Regions from separate parts of the Pantoea nemavictus genome, predicted to be linked through region 4. Evidence: predicted binding sites of a transcription regulator. Region 4 holds the regulator's gene; each other region holds the start of a gene.

What was found. The regulator PurR, encoded in region 4, represses purine synthesis genes. The targets are predictions, from matches to a motif close to CANGCAAACGTTTGCNTG.
Region 1: a site for PurR is predicted at 2,761-2,778, ahead of WH298_RS11330 (NCS2 family permease). Genes of this name have one in related genera too.
Region 2: a site for PurR is predicted at 3,145-3,162, ahead of guaD (guanine deaminase). Genes of this name have one in related genera too.
Region 3: a site for PurR is predicted at 3,464-3,481, ahead of purH (bifunctional phosphoribosylaminoimidazolecarboxamide formyltransferase/IMP cyclohydrolase). Genes of this name have one in related genera too.

Annotation. Positions count from the first base shown of each region.
Region 1 is NZ_JBBGZW010000001.1:2,480,295-2,486,008, forward strand. Features, by position in the region: gene WH298_RS11305 (ATP-grasp fold amidoligase family protein) at 1-255, shown strand, start outside; gene WH298_RS11310 (YjcB family protein) at 312-593, opposite strand; gene soxS (superoxide response transcriptional regulator SoxS) at 851-1,282, opposite strand; gene soxR (redox-sensitive transcriptional activator SoxR) at 1,381-1,857, shown strand; gene WH298_RS11325 (glutathione S-transferase family protein) at 1,900-2,565, shown strand; gene WH298_RS11330 (NCS2 family permease) at 2,863-4,212, shown strand; gene WH298_RS11335 (Na+/H+ antiporter) at 4,352-5,714, shown strand, end outside.
Region 2 is NZ_JBBGZW010000001.1:4,211,981-4,217,694, reverse strand. Features, by position in the region: gene WH298_RS19465 (MDR family MFS transporter) at 1-904, shown strand, start outside; gene WH298_RS19460 (DUF1161 domain-containing protein) at 935-1,231, opposite strand; gene WH298_RS19455 (DUF1283 family protein) at 1,284-1,619, opposite strand; gene WH298_RS19450 (YnfA family protein) at 1,750-2,079, shown strand; gene ydfG (bifunctional NADP-dependent 3-hydroxy acid dehydrogenase/3-hydroxypropionate dehydrogenase YdfG) at 2,206-2,952, opposite strand; gene guaD (guanine deaminase) at 3,333-4,661, shown strand; gene xdhA (xanthine dehydrogenase small subunit) at 4,658-5,714, shown strand, end outside.
Region 3 is NZ_JBBGZW010000001.1:2,372,351-2,378,064, reverse strand. Features, by position in the region: rRNA gene WH298_RS10870 (23S ribosomal RNA) at 1-1,074, opposite strand, end outside; tRNA gene WH298_RS10865 (tRNA-Glu) at 1,289-1,363, opposite strand; rRNA gene WH298_RS10860 (16S ribosomal RNA) at 1,452-2,991, opposite strand; gene purH (bifunctional phosphoribosylaminoimidazolecarboxamide formyltransferase/IMP cyclohydrolase) at 3,619-5,208, shown strand; gene purD (phosphoribosylamine--glycine ligase) at 5,227-5,714, shown strand, end outside.
Region 4 is NZ_JBBGZW010000001.1:3,965,573-3,971,286, forward strand. Features, by position in the region: gene cfa (cyclopropane fatty acyl phospholipid synthase) at 1-25, opposite strand, end outside; gene punC (purine nucleoside transporter PunC) at 328-1,530, opposite strand; gene punR (DNA-binding transcriptional activator PunR) at 1,641-2,552, shown strand; gene purR (HTH-type transcriptional repressor PurR) at 2,549-3,574, opposite strand; gene cydH (cytochrome bd-I oxidase subunit CydH) at 3,848-3,937, shown strand; gene WH298_RS18335 (C40 family peptidase) at 3,994-4,785, opposite strand; gene WH298_RS18340 (Grx4 family monothiol glutaredoxin) at 5,150-5,485, shown strand; gene rnt (ribonuclease T) at 5,523-5,714, opposite strand, start outside.

The sequences.
Region 1 (5,714 bases), 1.5 Mb from region 4:
TTACAGCACGCCCTGGCGCTGAGTAAAAAGCTGGCGAGTGATTTCGATTATGTGCGCGTGGATTGGTACATCGATAACGACCAGATCTACTTCGGCGAATTAACCTTCACGCCGGGCGCTGGCTTGGTTACCGGTCTGGATCGCGGGCTAAATCAAATGATGGGTGATATGTGGATTCAGGATCGTCGCGGTACGAAGATACCGGGCGTCACGGTGGCGGAAGTGACTATTCCGGCCGTATTGAAGAAAATTTAAGAATCACACAGCAAAATAAAAAACCCCGCGTAAGCGGGGTTTTTTATGGGCAGCGATTAAGGCATTGGCCAGTCGGTCGGCGTTTGGCTCATCACTTCGATAAAGGCGTTCTTCGAGATTTCCATAAAGTTGTGCAGATTCTCCATGCTCAGCGTAATGCCAAGCAGGCCGGTAACAAACCAGCAGGACATGCCAACCCCAATTCCCCCGCACAGCAGCGCCATTACGTGATGACTGTTTTGACGCAAACGAATTTTCATGGTGCTGGCGAAGAACATCATTACCGCGCTCAGGAGTTCCCAGCGCATAACGATCAAACTGGTGGTTAACGTAGCCATCTGTAGCAAACCTCTTAGGATCAGTGATATCCCCGACATTCGATCGACATCACGGGCGGCAAAGAAGGAAGGTCAGGGAAGCCCTTCTGGCCGTCTTACTGCAAACATGAAAGTGTGACTTGGCTCACATTATATCACTCGATTTTAAATTTTGAACAAAATTTATACCTTGTATGGTAGAAAAATTTTTATCGAAAATTGGGGGAGGAGACAGGCAGGAAAGGGGAGGTGCGCCCGCACGGGGCGCGCTGAAAAGGTTAGCTTACCGGGCAGCACTCGCCGGTAGTACGCTGGGCAAAGCTGTTCATGCTGCTATCCACACAGTCAAAGCTGAGCAAGCGCGGACGCTGAATCATCGCCTGACGGCGCATGGTATGACGATAAGCGGTCGGCGTTTGCGAGAACTGGCGGCGGAACACGCGCGAGAAAGTCTGCTGCGAGTCGTAACCGTACTGCATGGCGATATCAAATACCGGACGCTGAGTTTGACGCAGTGCTTCTGCGGCCAGCGTCAGGCGACGTTCGCGAATATAGCCACCCAGCGTTTGTTTCGTGACGGCACGGAACATACGCTGCAGATGCCATTTTGAGTAACCTGATTTTGCTGCGACTTCATCAATTGATAGCGCTTTATCCAGATTCTGATCGATCCAGTGGGTCAGCGAATGAATGATTTCCTGTTGCATCATAGCCTCATCCTTCTGATGGTTATTACCTGGTTAGAAATTCGAAGTTTTGCTGGGGTGCGAGTATAATTCCTCAAGTTAACTTGAGGTAAAGGCCCTAAATGAAAAAAGAACGCAATTACCCGAAGCCGGTGCTGACGCCGGGCGAAGTCGCCAAACGTAGCGGCGTAGCGGTCTCCGCGCTGCACTTTTATGAAACCAAAGGATTGATTTTCAGCTCGCGCAACGGCGGCAATCAACGTCGCTATAGCCGCGACGTATTGCGCCGCGTGGCGATTATTAAAATTGCGCAACGCATCGGCATTCCACTCGCCACGGTGAGCGATAGTTTGAACCATGTGCCGGCTAACAAGCGTATGTCGACGCAGGAGTGGGATGCGCTAACCCAACATTGGCGTGAAGAGCTGGATAAACGCATCGAAACGCTCACCCGCTTGCGTAACGATCTTGATGGCTGCATTGGTTGCGGCTGTTTATCGATGCGTGACTGCCCGCTGCGCAATCCGGGTGACCGCCTGGGCGAACAAGGTTCGGGTGCGGTGTTACTCGATCCCGAGCAAGACGAGCAGAAGCGTTAATCCGCTATACTTGCCAGCACACTTACCGGCAAGGAAAACCGCATGATCACCGTTCACCATCTGGAAAATTCCCGCTCGCATCGCGTGTTATGGCTGCTGGAAGAGCTGGCGGTGCCTTACCAAATTAAACGTTACCAGCGCGAGAATAGCTTGCTGGCGCCCGACTCGTTAAAGAAAGTGCATCCGCTGGGAAAATCGCCGGTTATTACCGATGGCAATCGTGTGGTTGCTGAGTCAGGCGCCATCCTTGAGTACCTGCAGCAGAAATATGACAGCGAGCATCAGCTGATGTTAAGCGATGAAGAGGAGCAGATTCAGGCGCGTTACTGGCTGCACTACGCTGAAGGATCGCTGATGCCGCTGCTGGTGATGAAGCTGGTGTTTGCGCAGCTGGGCAAAAAGCCGGTGCCGTGGCTGTTGCGTCCGGCGGGTATTGCGCTGAGCAAAGGGATTCAAAAGGCCTGGCTGAACAAACAGCTGGCGTTGCACGGCAGCGTGATCGAACAACATCTCTCGCAACATCCCTTTTTTGCCGGTTCACGATTTAGCATCGCCGATGTGCAGATGAGCTTCCCGCTGCTGGCACTGCAAATGCGCGGTTCCCTGCGTGATATGCCCGCCACCGCGCGCTGGCTGGAAACCATGCAGCAGCGCGCCGCCTGGCAGCGCGCGTTAGAGCAGGGTGGCCCGATTCAACTGCAGAGTTGATTGCGGCCAGGTCGTCATGAATGACGCCCCGACAAAGCCCATGATCGTAGGGTCGCCATTCATGGCGAGCTGGGAAACCCATTGGCTGGATTTATCCTGTATTACCCGCGATTAGTAGTTGAAAACGCCATGCCAAAGGCCAGATAATCGTTTGCCTTTTTTCCGTGTCCCCTTTTACGACCTGGAATACGCGGCGACGTAAACGTTTGCCTGATTTTCTTCAGGAAAAGCTTCATCAGGGAGCGGCAAACGTGCGCCGTGCGGCGACTCACATCACAAAAATATTGAGGAATGATTATGTCTGGCGAATCGCGCCCGGCCAGTGGAAAACTGGACGCCTGGTTCAACATTTCTGCACGCGGCAGCAGCGTGCGTCAGGAAGTATTGGCGGGTCTCACCACGTTTCTGGCGATGGTGTACTCGGTTATCGTGGTGCCCGGCATGTTGGGAAAAGCGGGCTTCTCGCCAACGGCGGTGTTCGTTGCTACCTGCCTGGTGGCAAGCATCGGTTCGATCGTCATGGGCCTGTGGGCCAACCTGCCAATGGCGATTGGCTGTGCTATCTCGCTGACCGCCTTCACCGCTTTTAGCCTGGTGCTCGGCCAGCACATTAGTGTACCGGTGGCGCTGGGCGCCGTTTTCCTGATGGGCTTACTGTTTACGCTAATTTCGGTAACCGGTATTCGCGCGTGGATCCTGCGTAACTTACCGATGGGCGTCGCGCACGGCACCGGCGTCGGCATCGGTCTGTTCCTGCTGCTGATCGCCGCTGACGGCATTGGTTTGGTGGTGAAGAACCCGGCTGCAGGTTTGCCGGTGGCATTGGGCCACTTCGCCTCGTTTCCGGTGATCATGGCGCTGGTCGGCCTGGCGGCGATTTTCGGCCTGGAGAAACGGCGCGTGCCGGGCGGCATTCTGCTGACCATCATCGCCATCTCGATTATTGGTCTGATTTTCGATCCAGCGGTGACCTATCAAGGTCTGTTTGCCATGCCAAGCCTGAAGGATGCTAACGGTCAATCGGCGATGTTTAGCCTGGATATCATGGGTGCGCTGCAACCGGTGGTGCTGCCAAGCGTTCTGGCGCTGGTGATGACGGCGGTGTTTGATGCCACCGGTACCATCCGCGCGGTAGCGGGGCAGGCCAATCTGCTGGATAAAGAGGGGCAGATTATCAACGGCGGCCGCGCGTTAACCACCGATTCACTCAGCAGCGTGTTTGCAGGTCTGGTCGGCGCATCGCCGGCTGCGGTCTATATCGAATCGGCGGCGGGCACCGCAGCCGGCGGGAAAACCGGTCTGACGGCGATTGTGGTCGGTTTGCTGTTCCTGATGATTCTGTTCATGTCGCCGCTGGCGTATCTGGTTCCGGCTTACGCAACTGCTCCGGCGCTGATGTACGTGGGCCTGCTGATGCTGAGCAACGTGGCCAAAATCGACTTCAACGATTTCGTTGATGCGATGTCTGGCTTGCTGACCGCGGTGTTCATCGTACTCACTTGCAACATTGTGACCGGCATTATGCTCGGCTTCGCTTCACTGGTGATTGGTCGCCTGTTTGCCGGCGAGTGGCGCAAACTCAACGTCGGCACCGTGGTGATTGCTGTCGCTCTGGTGGCGTTCTATGCCGGTGGCTGGGCCATCTGACTCTAAAGCGAATAAATTTCAAGATTATTCTCTTTCTGCTCCACGCCGCACATCGGGTTGCCCCGCTGTGCGGCGTTTTGTTTTACACTTTCCCACGCAACAACATCGCTTTAATGAAATTGATTCGCCTAAGGACAGCATGGAAATCTTCTTTACTATTCTCATCATGACGCTGGTGGTTTCACTCTCCAGCGTGGCGGCACGCATTCTGCCGTTCCAAATTCCGCTGCCGCTGGTGCAAATTGCCGCCGGTGCATTACTCGCTTTTCCCGTCTTCGGCCTGCATGTCGATTTTGATCCGGAACTGTTCCTCGTGCTGTTTATTCCGCCGCTGCTGTTTGCAGATGGCTGGAAAACGCCGATTAACGAGTTTCTCCATCATGGTCGTGAAATCATGGGGTTGGCGCTGGTTCTGGTGCTGATTACCGTGGTCGGGATTGGCTACCTGATTTACTGGCTGGTGCCGGGGATTCCGCTGATTCCCGCCTTTGCGCTGGCGGCGGTGCTCTCGCCAACCGATGCCGTGGCGCTGTCCGGCATTGTGGGTGAAGGGCGTATCCCGAAAAAAATCATGTCGATTGTGCAGGGCGAAGCCCTAATGAATGACGCATCTGGCCTGGTGTCGCTGAAGTTTGCCGTTGCGGTGGCGATGGGCACCATGGTGTTTACCTGGGGCGGCGCCAGCGTCGAGTTCCTCAAAGTGGCGGTGGGCGGTTTGGTTGCCGGCGTGGTGATCTGCTGGCTGTATGGCCGCTCGCTGCGTCTGCTGAGCCGCTGGAGTGGGGACGATCCGGCCACCCAAACCGTGCTGCTGCTGCTGTTACCGTTCGCCTCCTACCTGATTGCGGAACACCTTGGCGTCTCGGGTATCCTCGCTGCCGTGGCGGCGGGTATGACCATCACGCGCTCCGGCATTATCCGTCAGGCGCCGCTCGCCATGCGCCTGCGCGCCAATAGCGTGTGGCAGATGTTGGAATTCGTCTTCAACGGCATGGTGTTCTTGATGCTCGGTCTGCAGCTGCCAGACATCCTGGCCACCTCCATTGCGCAGGCCAACGCCGATCCAAACGTCGAACTGTGGATGCTGTTCACTGACGTCTTCCTGGTTTATGCCGCGCTGATGGTCGTGCGTTTTGGTTGGTTGTGGATCATGAAGCGCACCAGCATGCGCCTGCTGAAGAAGAAGCCGCTGGAGTTTACCAACTACTCGCTGCGCGAACTGCTGATTGCCTCGTTTGCCGGGGTGCGCGGTGCCATCACGCTGGCGGGTGTGCTGTCGATTCCACTGTTCCTCAGCAACGGCGATCCATTCCCGGCGCGCTACGAGTTGGTGTTCATCGCCACCGGCGTGATTCTGATTTCGCTGCTGGTTGGCGTGGTACTGCTGCCGATTCTGCTGCGCGATGTGGAGAGCATCGATAAGGTAGGTCATCGTCGTGAGATTCAATTCGCGCGTGCGGCCATGGCGGGCGTGGCGATTGAAAGCCTGCACAAAATGGAGC
Region 2 (5,714 bases), 250 kb from region 4:
TTTTCTACCGACACGTGAGCAGAACCAGCAAACCACGCTTAACCTCACCGGCAGTTGCTGGCTGATGATCTGCGTTACGGCGCTGTTGGTGGCGCTGTTGCAAGCCGAGGTGCTGGGTTATTGGCTGCTGCCGTTCCTGCTGTTAGCGCTGGTTGCTGCCTGGCGCCTGAAACATCATGAACAGCGCGCCGATGCACCGCTCTTCCCGCTAGAGATTTGGCGCAGTCGGCTGATTGTCGCCGGCAACGTCGGCAATCTGATTATCGGTGCCAGCATGATGGGCATCAGCGCTTTTTTGCCGACGTGGATTCAGGGGATTACCGGCGGCACGCCGCTGCAGGCGGGTAGCGCATTGGCGATGATGTCGATTGGCTGGCCGCTGGCGAGCACCCTGAGCGGACGATTGATGCTGGTGACATCGTACCGCTTCACTGCGCAAATGGGGGCGTTACTGCTGATCGCTGGTAGCGCATTGCTGCTGCTACTGCGCAGCGACAGCTCGATCATGCAGGCCGGTTTAACCGCCTTTGTGATTGGCACCGGCATGGGCATGACCAGCACCACCTTTTTGGTGTCGGTACAGAACCATGCCCATTACGATATTCGTGGCATTTGCACCGCCTCAATCATGTTCAGTCGCATGATCGGCTCGGCAATTGGAACGGCATTATTAGGCGCGGTGCTCAATCTCAACCTCTCGCTGCGTCTGCCGCAGGCCGACGATCCGATGCAAAAAATCATGTCGCACCAGAGCCGCCAGGCGCTGCCGGAGGCGACGCTGCATGACTGGACCGGGCAAATTGCCAGCTCTTTACATTGGGTGTTTGTGGTTTCACTGCTGATTGCGCTGTTAACGCTGTGGGTTGCGTGGATGATGCCGCGTCAAAGGCCGGAAGTGGAGTAAAGCAGGGCGGCCTGAGAGCCGCCCGAAGGTTTACTGCGCTGGCGTATCCTGCGAGCTGCCAGCGCTATCTGGTACGCTGCTGTCGCCGTCACGACCATTTTTCTTGTAGACGATTTTCTGTGTGTCGTTCTCACAATGGCCCACAACCTGACCGCCGACCTGATCGGCTTGATCATTGGCCACGATATCCAGCGTGAAGTCCGATTCGGCAACGCCGTTGTTAATAATTTTTTTGCTGATGTCCGCTTTAACACTTTCACAAGATGCCTGCGCCAGAACCGGCAGCGCCAGCATCGCCATCAACAGAACTGCATTACGTTTTTTCATCATTCACTCCGTTGGTCAGAATTCCTATCGAAACTATAGCAGTGATGACCAATTATGGCGCCAGCGGACGTCCGGTACGACGATCAAGGCAGCGCAGCGTATTGGGTTCCCAGTAAGCGTTAACGTTGTAACTCTTCTCGCAGGAGTCGCGGGTATCAAAGGCTTTATCGGCTTTGTCGAACTCTTTCTCAACGCGCGTATTCACTTTGTTACGCAGGTTTTTGGTATCGTTCCATTGCTCTTTACTTTGGCGAGCGGCTTCGTTGCTGGATGCGCTGCTACCATCTTCAATAATCAGGCGATCGGTTTTGGCGGAAGCCATTGGCGCAGCCAGCAACACGCTGGAAGTCAGCACGGTAGCCAGCAGGGCAGAAAACAGTTTTTTCATTGTCATTTCCTTCAGTTAACACCAGCACAGCCGGGATCGCGGCTGTAACAACCTTAGTCGCTAGTATATCATCGCTGCTTCTTTGCTCACCAGCGGTGAGCACTCTGTTTAGCTTAGTGAGAGATTTACCATGCTGGTGAAAACCACCTTGCTGTTTTTTATCACTGCGATCGCGGAAATTGTGGGTTGTTTCCTGCCGTGGCTGTGGCTGAAGAGGGGCATGACGGCCTGGCTGCTGGTGCCGGCGGCGGCGAGCCTGGCGCTGTTCGTCTGGTTATTGACGCTGCATCCAGCGGCAAGCGGACGCGTCTATGCGGCGTATGGCGGCGTGTATGTGTTGACCGCGCTAATCTGGCTGCGTGTGGTGGATGGTGTGAAGCTGAGTACGTGGGATTGGGTCGGCGCGCTGGTTGCTTTTAGCGGTATGCTGATCATCGTTGCAGGCTGGAGCCGTGTTTAATCACCGACAACATGAAAGTACGATATTAGGGGAAACATCCCGATGAGGTCGTAGCGGCGAAAGCCGCCGGAGCGCCTCACGGGATGGTCGCCCCGGGTATCTCGATGGCGCAGCGTGCAGCTGCTGTTAGCCTTTATGCACCTTCAAACCTGCGGTGGTTTGCGTTACGGGCATAATCTCGAGCGTATTGATGTTGACGTGTTTTGGCAGTGTGGTCACCCAATATACCGCTTCGGTAACATCTTCGGCCGTCAGTGCGGTGGTGCCTTCATATACCTGTTCCGCTTTGCCATCATCGCCTTTAAAGCGCACGTTAGAAAATTCGGTGCCGCCAACTAAACCTGGCTCAATATCGGTTACGCGCAGCGCGGTGCCGTGCAGGTCGGTACGCAGATTCAGGCTGAACTGACGCACGAACGCTTTGGTCGCGCCATAAACGTTACCGCCTAGATATGGCCAGCTGCCGGCTATCGAACCGATATTCACAATATGCCCCACGTTGCGCTCAACCATCGCAGGCAGCACTGCGCGCGTCATATACACCAAGCCTTTATTGTTGGTGTCGATCATATTTTCCCAATCTTCAATATTGGCTTTATGCGCCGGTTCAACGCCCAGCGCCAGGCCGGCATTGTTCACCAGCACATCAATATCGCGCCATTCGGCGGGCAGGGCGGCAATCACTTCGTCGATGGCGGCGCGATTGCGCACGTCCAGCTGCACGGTATACAGATTGTCGCCCAGCTCTTCTTTCAACTCTTTTAAGCGCTCAGCGCGACGTCCGCTGGCGATCACCTTGTGACCTGTAGCAATGAAGCGGCGGGTGATACTTTGACCAAAACCAGCAGTTGCGCCAGTAACAAAAATAATCATCTCACTGTTCCTTAAACGATTTCAGGTTATCAGCCACACCTTAGCATTAACCTTGAACCCATGCTCATGAAAACCAAGTGCAAGCTGTTGCAGGATTTTGCCTGCACGTTGAGAGTGCAATCACGCACCACAAAGACGCACGTCCTTGGGTTAAAAACAGGCGTTATGAGGCAAAACTCACCGCAATGTTAAATAGCAACCGTTTGCCACTATAAGCAAGCGGTTGCGCATACGATTGCTATGCCAGCTTGACACAAAAACCAGTCAAATCAACCTATTATATTGAATTTAAACAGTATTTTTTGTTCTTTGCGTTGGCATGCGCTTTGCAAACTATCTTTAAGCAATTACCTGCACATAAAAAGCACCAAGGAACCGTTATGCCTTACGCATCCGAAACGCTGCTGCGCGCCAGCTTCTTTGATATCACCGCTCTGGCCGCGCAGCCGGACGACATCGCCGCTAACGCGCGCTATCTTGAAGATGGCTTATTAACACTGCGCGACGGCAAAGTGGTCAGCCTCGAAAGCTGGCAGATCGCGGAAGGGCGCGTCAATCCGGCAGAGGTTACCGATCTGCGCGGCAAACTGATTGTGCCGGGCTTTATCGATACCCATATTCATTACCCGCAAACTGAGATGATTGGTGCCTTCGGCGAACAGTTACTCGAATGGCTGAATCACTACACCTTCCCGGTGGAAAGCCAATATCACTGTCCCGATCACTCAGCAAAAATGTCGGCGTTCTTCCTGCAGCAACTGTTATCAAACGGCACCACCACCGCGCTGGTGTTTGGTACTGTGCACAAGCAGTCGGTGGATGCGTTATTTAGCGCGGCGCATCAGTTGGATATGCGCCTGATTGCCGGCAAAGTGATGATGGATCGCAACGCGCCGGAATACCTAACCGAAACGCCGGAACAGAGCTACCAGCACTCGCGTGAACTGATTGAACGCTGGCATCAACGTGGTCGCCTGAGCTATGCGCTCACGCCGCGCTTTGCGCCCACATCCTCGCCGGCGCTGCTAGACAAAGTGCGTCAGCTGCGCGAAGAGTTTCCGGATGTCTGGATGCACACGCACTTGAGTGAAAACCAGCAGGAGATCGCCTGGGTAAAAGCACTGTTCCCGGAGCGTGACGGTTATCTCGACGTCTACCATCATCACCAACTCACCGGCAAACGCAGCGTGTTCGCCCACTGTTTGCATCTGGAAGATAAAGAGTGGCAATGCCTGCACGACACCGATTCGTCGATTGCTTTCTGCCCGACCTCAAACCTGTTTCTCGGCAGCGGCTTGTTCAATATCAAACGCTGCTGGCAGCAGGGCGTGCGCATGGGCATCGGCACCGACGTTGGCGCGGGAACCACTTTTAATTTGCTGCAAACGCTCGGCGAAGCCTACAAAGTCGGTCAGTTACAGCAGTACAAACTCAGCGCCTGCGAAGCGTTCTATCACGCCACCCTGGGCGGCGCGCACGCGCTCGATCTGGATGACGTCATCGGCAACTTTAATCCCGGTAAAGAGGCCGATTTCGTGGTGCTCGACCCGGCAGTCTCGCCGCTGCAGCAGTTGCGCCATGCCAACAGCAAAGATATCTGGGAGCGGCTTTTTGTGCTGATGACGCTGGGCGATGACCGCAATATTGCGCAGACCTGGGTGAGCGGTAAGCCGGTATGGCAGCGCGAAAGTGAGGAGCAAATCGCATGATTCAGTTTTTACTCAACAATCGTTTAGTCACAGAACACGCGCTGGATCCCAATCTCACCGTGCTCAACTACCTGCGAGGTGCGCAGCAGCGACGCGGCACCAAAGAAGGTTGCGCCTCAGGGGATTGCGGTGCCTGCACCGTTACGCTCGGTAAGGTCGTCGATGGCCAGATGCACTATCAGGCGGTCAACAGCTGCCTGACGCTGGTCAGCAGCCTGCAGGGTAAGCAACTGATCACTGTGGAAGATCTTAAACAGGGCAGCGAACTGCACAGCGTGCAGCAAGCGATGGTGGATTGCCACGGATCGCAGTGCGGTTACTGCACACCGGGCTTTGTGATGTCACTGTTCACCCTGCAAAAAAACAGTGATGGCTGGAATCGTCATCAGGCAGAACAGGCATTAGCGGGCAATCTCTGCCGCTGCACCGGTTATCGTCCGATCATGGATGCAGCGCAGCAGGCCTGTGAACACGCATGTACAGATGCGTTCACCGCCAACGCCACCTCGCTGGTGCAGCGTTTACAGGCGCTCAGCAACGATGAAGTGCAGATCATCGAAGCCGATGGCAGTCGCTGTTATCTGCCGAAAACCGTGGCGCAGCTCGCCGATCTTTATCAGCAGCATCCCGAGGCGCGTTTAGTGGCGGGCGGCACCGATCTGACACTGCAGATCACCCAGCAGTATCAACGCCTGCCGCTGTTGATTGCGCTGGAGCAGGTTAACGAACTGAAGATTTGCCACCAGGATCAAGACCATATTTATCTCGGTGCCGCCGCCTCCTTGCACCAGTGCTACCAGTTTCTGGCGCAGCAGATCCCGGCATTTAGCCGCATGCTGGAGCGTTTTGCCTCGCTGCAAATCCGCAATCAGGGCACGTTAGGCGGCAACATTGGCAATGCATCCCCGATTGGCGATTGTGCGCCAATGCTGCTGGCGTTGAACGCACAACTGGTATTGCAGCAGGGCGAACGGCAGAGAAAAGTTCCGCTCGATCAATTCTTTACCGCATATCGTCAAACGGTAATGCAGCCGGGTGAGTTCATTCACAGTA
Region 3 (5,714 bases), 1.6 Mb from region 4:
GCTGCTTCTAAGCCAACATCCTGGCTGTCTGTGCCTTCCCACATCGTTTCCCACTTAACCATGACTTTGGGACCTTAGCTGGCGGTCTGGGTTGTTTCCCTCTTCACGACGGACGTTAGCACCCGCCGTGTGTCTCCCGTGATAACATTCTCCGGTATTCGCAGTTTGCATCGGGTTGGTAAGCCGGGATGGCCCCCTAGCCGAAACAGTGCTCTACCCCCGGAGATGAGTTCACGAGGCGCTACCTAAATAGCTTTCGGGGAGAACCAGCTATCTCCCGGTTTGATTGGCCTTTCACCCCCAGCCACAAGTCATCCGCTAATTTTTCAACATTAGTCGGTTCGGTCCTCCAGTTAGTGTTACCCAACCTTCAACCTGCCCATGGCTAGATCACCGGGTTTCGGGTCTATACCCTGCAACTTAACGCCCAGTTAAGACTCGGTTTCCCTGCGGCTCCCCTATACGGTTAACCTTGCTACAGAATATAAGTCGCTGACCCATTATACAAAAGGTACGCAGTCACCCCATAAATGAGGCTCCCACTGCTTGTACGTACACGGTTTCAGGTTCTGTTTCACTCCCCTCGCCGGGGTTCTTTTCGCCTTTCCCTCACGGTACTGGTTCACTATCGGTCAGTCAGGAGTATTTAGCCTTGGAGGATGGTCCCCCCATATTCAGACAGGATACCACGTGTCCCGCCCTACTCTTCGAACTCACAATCTGTGCACTTTCGTGTACGGGACTATCACCCGGTGTCGTGCGACTTTCCAGACGCTTCCACTAACGCACAAACTGATTCAGGTTCTGGGCTGTTCCCCGTTCGCTCGCCGCTACTGGGGGAATCTCGGTTGATTTCTTTTCCTCTGGGTACTTAGATGTTTCAGTTCCCCAGGTTCGCCTCGCAACACTATGTATTCATGTTGCGATGATGCACTGAGTGCACCGGGTTTCCCCATTCGGACATCGTCGGCCGTAGCCGGTCATTGCCCCTTACCGACGCTTTACGCAGATTAGCACGTCCTTCATCGCCTCTGACTGCCAGGGCAGCCACCGTGTACGCTTAGTCGCTTAACCTCACAACCCACAGGCGTTTTGCAACGCTCGGGACTGTAAGCATTTGAGAGACTCGAACGCATCGTGATTTCATTCCTATTACGGAGAATGAAAACAACACGTCGTTTCAATTTTCAGCTTGTTCCGGATTGTTAAAGAGCAGTATCTCAAACATGACGGTTACGTCAGTTTTGAGATACGTCGTGGAGACACCTTTCACCTGTCACCAAGCAAGTGGCGTCCCCTAGGGGATTCGAACCCCTGTTGCCGCCGTGAAAGGGCGGAGTCCTAACCGCTAGACGAAGGGGACACGATAGTGTCACGACTTCGCAGCCGTCTTGCTCATTACTTTCTATCAGACAATCTGTGTGAGCACTTCGCGGGAAGGTATCTTCAGGTAAGGAGGTGATCCAACCGCAGGTTCCCCTACGGTTACCTTGTTACGACTTCACCCCAGTCATGAATCACAAAGTGGTAAGCGCCCTCCCGAAGGTTAAGCTACCTACTTCTTTTGCAACCCACTCCCATGGTGTGACGGGCGGTGTGTACAAGGCCCGGGAACGTATTCACCGTAGCATTCTGATCTACGATTACTAGCGATTCCGACTTCACGGAGTCGAGTTGCAGACTCCGATCCGGACTACGACGCACTTTATGAGGTCCGCTTGCTCTCGCGAGGTCGCTTCTCTTTGTATGCGCCATTGTAGCACGTGTGTAGCCCTACTCGTAAGGGCCATGATGACTTGACGTCATCCCCACCTTCCTCCAGTTTATCACTGGCAGTCTCCTTTGAGTTCCCGGCCGGACCGCTGGCAACAAAGGATAAGGGTTGCGCTCGTTGCGGGACTTAACCCAACATTTCACAACACGAGCTGACGACAGCCATGCAGCACCTGTCTCACGGTTCCCGAAGGCACCAGGGCATCTCTGCCAAGTTCCGTGGATGTCAAGAGTAGGTAAGGTTCTTCGCGTTGCATCGAATTAAACCACATGCTCCACCGCTTGTGCGGGCCCCCGTCAATTCATTTGAGTTTTAACCTTGCGGCCGTACTCCCCAGGCGGTCGACTTAACGCGTTAGCTCCGGAAGCCACTCCTCAAGGGAACAACCTCCAAGTCGACATCGTTTACGGCGTGGACTACCAGGGTATCTAATCCTGTTTGCTCCCCACGCTTTCGCACCTGAGCGTCAGTCTTCGTCCAGGGGGCCGCCTTCGCCACCGGTATTCCTCCAGATCTCTACGCATTTCACCGCTACACCTGGAATTCTACCCCCCTCTACGAGACTCTAGCCTGCCAGTTTCGAATGCAGTTCCCAGGTTAAGCCCGGGGATTTCACATCCGACTTGACTGACCGCCTGCGTGCGCTTGACGCCCAGTAATTCCGATTAACGCTTGCAACCTCCGTATCACCGCGGGCGCTGGCGGGGCGTTAGCCGGGGGTTCTCCCGCTGGTAACGTCTATTGGTGGGGTTATTAACCTCACCGCCTTCCTCCCCGCTGAAAGTACTTTACAACCCGAAGGCCTTCTTCATACACGCGGCATGGCTGCATCAGGCTTGCGCCCATTGTGCAATATTCCCCACTGCTGCCTCCCGTAGGAGTCTGGACCGTGTCTCAGTTCCAGTGTGGCTGGTCATCCTCTCAGACCAGCTAGGGATCGTCGCCTAGGTGAGCCATTACCCCACCTACTAGCTAATCCCATCTGGGCACATCCGATGGTGTGAGGCCCGAAGGTCCCCCACTTTGGTCTTGCGACGTTATGCGGTATTAGCTACCGTTTCCAGTAGTTATCCCCCTCCATCGGGCAGTTTCCCAGACATTACTCACCCGTCCGCCACTCGTCACCCAAGAGCAAGCTCTCTGTGCTACCGTCCGACTTGCATGTGTTAGGCCTGCCGCCAGCGTTCAATCTGAGCCATGATCAAACTCTTCAATTTAAGTTTGATTTGCTGCAACGAGTGCAGCGATGCTCATCTGTAAAACGTCATAATGAATTTCATTATGTGTTCACTCGTGAGACTTGATATTTTTTGCGTCCGGAGACGCTGATATCAATCCTGCGAGTGCCCACACAGATTGTCTGATAAATTGTTAAAGAGCGTTGCGAACAGCGGGTTAACCGCCTGTCGCGAGGTGGCGTATATTACGCTTTCCTCCTTCAGAGTCAAACACTTTTTTCAGCGCTTTCATCCGGCGGAAGTTCTTTCGAAGCTTCCTCACCAACACCACATTTCGTAAGCCGTTGTGCCGTGTTGATGGATGCGCATTATAGGGAGTTGTTCTCAGCACGCAACCGCTAAATTCAACAAAAACAACCGTTCGCTGCATTCCACAGCAAAACCCCGCCTTATACGCAGTTACGCACATAGTTATCCACACACAAGCGCACAAATGAATTTAGGCGAGCATCACGCAAACGTTTTCGCTACAATGCCCGGCGACGTCAAGGATGCCCCTTTTGGGGCGTTACATGAGGCAAGTGCTTCCTTCTATATAGAAGAAAGACACTAAGCTTGATGTAACGCTCTTTTTTACGCGAAACAAAGCCAAGGGATAAAACCACCATGCAACAACGTCGTCCTGTACGCCGCGCTCTGCTCAGTGTCTCTGATAAAGCCGGTATCCTCGAATTTGCTCAGGCACTCTCCAGTCGTGGTGTTGAGCTGCTCTCCACAGGCGGTACTGCACGTCTGCTGGCAGATGCGGGCCTGCCCGTCACCGAAGTTTCTGACTACACCGGTTTCCCGGAAATGATGGATGGACGCGTCAAAACGCTGCACCCGAAAGTGCACGGTGGCATTTTAGGCCGTCGCGGCCAGGATGATGCGATCATGGCACAACACGCCATCAACCCAATCGACATGGTGGTTGTGAACCTTTATCCCTTCGCCCAAACCGTTGCCAAACCTGATTGCTCGTTAGCTGACGCAGTAGAGAACATCGATATTGGTGGTCCAACTATGGTTCGCTCCGCAGCCAAGAACCATAAAGACGTCGCGATTGTGGTGAAGAGCAGCGATTACGAGGCGATCATTGCCGAGCTGGATGCTAATGAAAACTCACTTACGCTGGAAACGCGTTTCGATCTGGCCATAAAAGCCTTCGAACACACTGCCGCCTACGACAGCATGATTGCCAACTACTTCGGTAGCCTGGTTCCGGCTTATCACGGCGACAGCAAAGAACCTGCCGGCCGCTTCCCACGTACGCTGAATCTCAACTTCATCAAGAAGCAGGATATGCGTTACGGCGAGAACAGCCATCAGGATGCTGCCTTCTATATAGAAGAGAATGTGGCGGAAGCTTCCGTTGCTACTGCGCAGCAGGTTCAGGGTAAAGCGCTCTCCTACAACAATATCGCCGATACCGATGCTGCACTTGAGTGCGTGAAAGAGTTTGACGAAGCGGCGTGTGTCATCGTCAAACACGCAAACCCATGTGGTGTCGCGGTTGGCGGTTCGATTCTCGACGCTTACGAACGTGCCTACAAAACTGACCCGACTTCCGCGTTCGGCGGCATCATTGCCTTCAACCGCGAACTCGACGAAGCCACCGCGCAGGCCATCATCAGCCGCCAGTTTGTGGAAGTGATCATTGCTCCGTCCGCCAGTGAAGCAGCATTGAAAGTGACCGCCGCTAAACAGAACGTGCGCGTTCTGGTATGCGGCCAGTGGCAAGGCCGCGTTGCGGCGCTGGATTTCAAACGCGTAAACGGCGGCGTGCTGGTGCAGGATCGTGATTTAGGTATGGTGGAAGCCAGCCAACTGCGCGTTGTTAGCAAGCGCCAGCCAACTGAGCAGGAACTGCGTGATGCGCTGTTCTGCTGGAAAGTGGCGAAATTCGTTAAATCCAATGCCATTGTTTATGCGCGCGACAATATGACTATCGGCATTGGCGCCGGTCAGATGAGCCGTGTCTATTCAGCCAAAATCGCTGGCATTAAAGCGGGTGATGAAGGCCTGGAAGTGAAAGGTTCGGCGATGGCGTCTGACGCATTCTTCCCGTTCCGTGACGGTATCGACGCCGCAGCAGCGGTCGGCATCAGCTGTGTGATTCAACCGGGTGGTTCAATCCGTGATGATGAAGTGATTGCCGCAGCTGATGAGCACGGTATCGCGATGATCTTCACCGACATGCGTCATTTCCGCCATTAATTGTTGGGAGCAGTACAGATGAAAATTTTAGTGATTGGTAACGGCGGACGTGAACACGCGCTGGCGTGGAAAGCAGCACAGTCGCCGCTGGCGGAAACCGTGTTTGTCGCACCAGGCAATGCTGGCACCGCACTCGAGCCAGCGCTGCAAAACGTGGCCATCAGCGCTACCGACGTTCCCGCACTGTTAGCTTTTGCGCAGCAGGAAAAGATCGATCTGACTATCGTCGGTCCGGAAGCGCCGCTGGTCATTGGCGTGGTTGACGCATTCCGTGCCGCAGGTCTGAAGATCTTTGGCCCAACGCAGGCCGCTGCTCAGCTGGAAGGCTCAAAGGCCTTCACCAAAGATTTCCTCGCGCGTCAGCAGATCCCAACCGCCGAGTACCAGAATTTCACCGAAGTGGAACCTGCGCTGGCGTATCTGCGTGAGAAAGGCGCACCGATCGTCATCAAAGCTGACGGTCTGGCTGCAGGTAAAGGCGTGATCGTGGCGATGGAACTGGCTGA
Region 4 (5,714 bases):
CTTCTTCTATAACAGATGAACTCATAGCTTCTCCATCACCTTCCGATCTGAACCTGAGAAAAAGAATAGCCAATTTCCCAAGACCTGTGAGAGAACTCACGGAAAATCCGTGCGCCAGAAATCCGACGTTTTACAGAGGTATGAATTTGATGAGAAAACATTGACGCAACACTGGAGTATCGTGCAGACGCCATCCCGCGACAGAGTCGCTAAAGGTATTACATTTATATTATTGATTTATAGCAGAAATACGGACCCACAGAGTATATGCTCACGTGGGTCAATATTCAACGGATTATCGTTAGTTTGCTAACGATAATCGTTGCCTTACTGATTATCTTCGCAGGGACGGGAAGTGTGGGCAATATCACTTTGTGCGCTTATTGCGCGTTGGCAGATGAAGCCGACCCATGCCAAAACGACCGTTGCCACCATCACTAACGTGGTGTTGAACAGCGCCTTCTCCAGCCCGGCTGATACCAACAGGCTGGCGGCGAAGCATAAACCTAACTGGAAAAGATTCTGCAAACCCGCGGCTTTGCCGGTGGCGTGCGGGAAGGGCGCTAATGCGCTGGCGACAACAATCGGGTAGATGGCACCATTGGCCAACGCCATACCGCAGAAGGGCATTAGCAACACAAACAGCGGGGCTGATGGCATCAGGGCAATCACAAACAGGCTCAGGATGCTCAGGCTATACACCACCAGCAACCACGGCAGTAGTTGTGCCCCCTGATAACGATTTAACATCGCCCGGCAGCCAAAGCCACCGATAAGGAAAGCAATGGTTTGAGGGATGTAACTCAGGCCAATATCGCCCGGCGTTAAACCCGCAGCGGCGAGAATAAAGGGCGAACCTGTCAACCAGGCAAAGAAACTCGCTGAACAAGCGGAGTAAATTAATACATTGCCGCTGTAAACGCGGGTGCCCAGCAAGGTTAACCAGCCAGGTTGTTGGCCACTGGTGACTTTTTCGCGTTTCACTGTCGTTAACTGCAGGGTACCAATCAGTAATAGCAGCGCGATCAGCGTAAGCGCGATGAAAATACTGCGCCAGTGGAAATGGCTGATAAGCCACGCACCTAACAAAGGTGCCAGCGCTGGAGAGAGCGCAACCAGCGGCATAATGGTGGCAAAGACTTTGTTCGCTTTCGCTTTAGGATAATGGTCCACCACCAGCGCTTGCCAGCTCACGGCTGCGGCGCAAACGCCAATCGCCTGTACGAAGCGCAGCGCCAGCATCAGGCGCACGTCAGTAACCCACAGCATCCCCAAACAGCCGAGCGCGAAAATGGCCAGGCCGGCAAGAAGAATGGGCTTGCGACCGTAACGATCCGACAACGGCCCCCAAAAAACCTGCGCGCAAGCAAAGCCGCCGAGAAACAGGCTCAGGCTGGCGCTGATGGTGCCCGGCGCGCTAGCAAAATCACGCTGCATATCGCCAAAAGCAGGTAAATACATATCCGTGGCAAGAAAACCGAGCATACTGAGCACGGCAAGGTAAGGCATAAATGCTTTAGACGACAACATGTTGATTCTCTTTTGGGCAGGTTGAACGGCGGGGAGTGTAAAAGGATGCAGCGCGCTTTGTGAAACGCTAATATTTGCACAGTGCTGTTAAAATTTTTGAAGGCAAATTTATGTGGTCAGAATATGCACTTGAAGTGGTCGATGCCGTGGCGCGCACCGGTAGTTTTAGCGCAGCGGCGCAGGAGCTCCATCGCGTGCCCTCTGCTGTCAGCTATACGGTACGTCAGCTTGAAACCTGGCTGGCGGTGCCGCTGTTCGAACGTCAACATCGCGAGGTGGTAATGACGCCGGCCGGCGAACATTTTGTGCGGGAGGGGCGGTCTGTTATCAAAAAAATGCTGGCAACGCGCAGGCAGTGCCAGCAGCTGGCCAATGGCTGGCGCGGTGAGTTAAGCATAGCCGTTGACTGCATTGTAAAACCGCAGCGCACCCGACAACTGGTAAAGGATTTCTATCGTCATTTTCCAGATATGGAGTTGATCATCAGCTTTGAGGTGTTCAATGGCGTGTGGGATGCCCTGGCTGACGGACGTGTTGATGTGGCGATTGGTGCCACTCAGGCGATCCCGGTCGGCGGGCGCTTTGCTTTTCAGGATATGGGCGCGCTTAACTGGCGCTGCGTGGTGAGCCCCGATCATCCTTTGGTCAACAGTGAACTGCTGGATGATGAAACGCTGCGTGTGTGGCCATCCCTGGTGCTGGAAGACACCTCGCGTGCGCTGCCGCGTCGTATGACATGGACGCTGGATAATCAGCGGCGGCTGGTGGTGCCGGATTGGGAAGCCGGGCTGGAGTGCCTGCAGGCGGGATTGTGCGTCGGAATGGTGCCGGGTCATCTGGCGCGGCCGCTGCTGAATAATCACCGTTTGGTAGAATTGCCATTGCCGCAAGCCTTTCCGGATAGTCCGTGTTGCGTCAGCTGGGCTGAACAACGTGCGTCACCGGCACTGGAATGGTTACTGGTATATCTCGGGGATGCTGAAACGCTGAACCACGAATGGCTCAGCGAAGTCTCGGTTTAGCGGCGATAGTCGCGGAACGGGCCATCCGCCACTGAGCGACGCTCAATCAGCGTTGGCTGCACCTCAATGGTTTGCGGATCTTCGCGTTTACTGGTGATGCGATCCAATAGCATTTCCAGCGCTTTTTCACCCAGTTCGGCTTTCGGCTGGTGCACGGTCGTCAGGGCTGGAGTGAAATAGCGCGCGTTGCGCACGTTGTCGTAACCAATTACCGAGATATCCTGTGGCACACGTAAACCCATCTCATCGGCGGCACAAATCGCGCCCATGGCCATGATGTCGCCCCCGCAGAATACGGCGGTTGGCCGCTGTTTCTGGTTTAAAATCTGCTGCATCGCCTGGTAACCTGATTCAGGTTCAAAATCGCCCTGAACCACCCATTCTGAACGTACCGCAATGCCCGCCTCGTTCATCGCCTGCAGGAAACCCGCGTGACGTCCGCCGCCGGTGTTGCGCTCCATCTGGCCGGGAATCGCGCCAATGTCGCGATGACCGCGTTCAATCAGATAACGCCCCGCGAGATAGCCACCCTGAAACGCGTTGTCCTGCACTGTATCGGTAAAATCACCGCGTGAAGCGCCCCAATCCATCACCACCATCGGGATATTGCGGTTCTCTTCCAGCATTTGCAGCAGATCGTCCGGATACTCAGAACACATCACCAGCAAACCATCGACGCGTTTTTGCGCCATCATCGACAGATAAGCGCGCTGTTTCTGCAAATCGTTGTGCGCGTTGCCGAGAATCAGCGTATAGCCGCGATCGAAGCAGTGATTTTCTACCGCTTCAATAATTTCGGCAAAGTAGGGCGCTTCGCTCGACGTTGCCAGCAGGCCCAGAGTTTTGGTGTGATTCACTTTCAGACTACGCGCCACGGCACTTGGCGAGTAATGCAATTCTTTGATCGCTTCCCATACGGCGTTACGCGTCTCTTCCGCAACGAAACGCGTTTTGTTGATGACATGCGAAACCGTGGTGGTTGAAACACCGGCGCGCTTCGCGACATCTTTAATTGTTGCCATGAAAATGGTACTCCTGGGATTATCGCAACTTACTGATAAGTATATTGTTAAACGTTTGCGTCTGCTAATGCTTTTACAGCCCAAAAAGCGGGCGAAATGGGGGTGTTTAGCAGGCGAAATCACTTCATCATGCTGTAAATACAGCAGGCGCGAAATCTGTTGCGCAACGAAAGGCGGCGATTCTAGCAAGCTAGCGCGGATAACACGAGATTTTTGCCCACTGCTGTGCGAAAATCGCTTTAACCCTAAAGATTGTGTGACTAAGGAGGCGTGATGAATACTGATTTGAAGCTGGCGCTAATGACGACGGTTGGCGCACTGTTAATGATTATCGCATTCAGCTTTACCGCGATCATGCATTAACAAAAAAGCCGGAGCTGTTAACAGCATCCGGCTTTTTTATTGGCGTTGCGCAACCGCTAGCGAATGGTTTTTGGCGTCATCATACGACGCGCGCCTACATAGTGTTTCTGCCAGTAATCCTCACCTAATGCGCTAATCTGAATATCTTTACCCGTGCGCGGTGACTGAATGAATTTGCCATTGCCGAGATAAACACCGACATGATCGGCGGTGCCGCGATTGTTGATGCGGAAGAACACCAGATCCCCTTTCTCCAGCATTTCACGCTTTATCGGTGCCGCATCGCGCAGGTGATACATTTCATTGGCGGTGCGCGGGAATTTGAACTTTACCAGGTCTTTATAGGCGTACCACACCAGGCCGCTGCAATCGAAGCCGGTGTGAGGTGAGGTACCGCCCCACTGATAGGGTTTGCCAAGCTGGCCCATTAATTTGGTCATCGCCGTCTCACGCGCTTTTTGATAGCGCTGACGATGTGCTTTGCTCATTTTGATGCCGGTAAGCGCTATGGCTTCATCATCAACTTCAATCGCAGATGACTTTTTCGCTAGGCGTTGATGACCGTATTTCTTACCGGAGAGTTTCAGCGAGGATTTTTTGCTGGTGGTTTTGTGCAGCGCGGTTTCTGTCGGTGTCTGTTTTTTGAGTTTGAATTTTTGGACGGCAGTCAGGCGCGATTTTTTAGTTGTGGTTTTCACCGGACGTCGTTTGCGGCGCTCGTCTTCACGTGCGCTCTTTTTCTCTGCTTTTAACGTACTGGCGTTAACGGGCGCATGCGGAGATGCAGCGGCCACATTAAAGAACAGTTGGGCTAAAGCCAGTATGAAAAGCGTAATCAGTAGACGCATAATCCGGTTACAGGTTAAGCAGGCTGAATGAAAACAGACTGCGGCAAAGTGAGAGAAATCTGATCAAGTGACCAGCGCCGAGGCAATTCTAATCCACTTTTTTTGCAAAAGGTAAGGCCTTTTTCCATTAATATGTTACCAGATTGATTCTGTAGCAAAAATGAGCTATTTCAGCTGCTTAACGCAGCGAAACTATTGCTAATTATTAATTTATTAATGCCAATTAATGATATGAAAATGTTATTTGTCATGCATGAACTTAACAAACATGGCGATTAACCCGCGCAAACACAAAATCCCGTTTTCAGTACGGGAGCGAAATCGCTACAATAAACAAACACGAAGTGAAGGATTAAGGAAGGCAATAATGAGTACTGTTGAAAAAATTCAGCGTCAGATCGCAGAAAACCCGATCTTGCTGTACATGAAAGGTTCTCCAAAGCTGCCAAGCTGCGGCTTCTCGGCGCAAGCGGTGCAGGCGCTGTCAGCCTGTGGCGAGCGTTTCGCGTACGTGGACATCCTGCAGAACCCCGATATCCGCGCTGAAATGCCAAAGTACGCTAACTGGCCGACCTTCCCGCAGTTATGGGTTGACGGTGAACTGGTTGGCGGCTGCGACATCATCGTTGAGATGTTCCAGCGCGGCGAACTTCAGCCGCTGCTGAAAGAGACCGCAGAGAAGTATAAAGAAGCGGAATAATGCAGAAGGCCGACAACGTTGTCGGCCTTTTCTTTCACTATTCAGCAGACGCGTCGTCTGCAGATTCCTCACTGAAGGCCAGCGGCCAGCCGCCGAGACGCTTCCAACGATTTACCAGCTCACAGAACAGCGTGGCCGTCTGTTCGGTGTCATACAGCGCCGAATGCGCTTGCGTACTGTCAAAATCCATCCCCGCCGCTTTACACGCCTTCGCCAACACCGTTTGTCC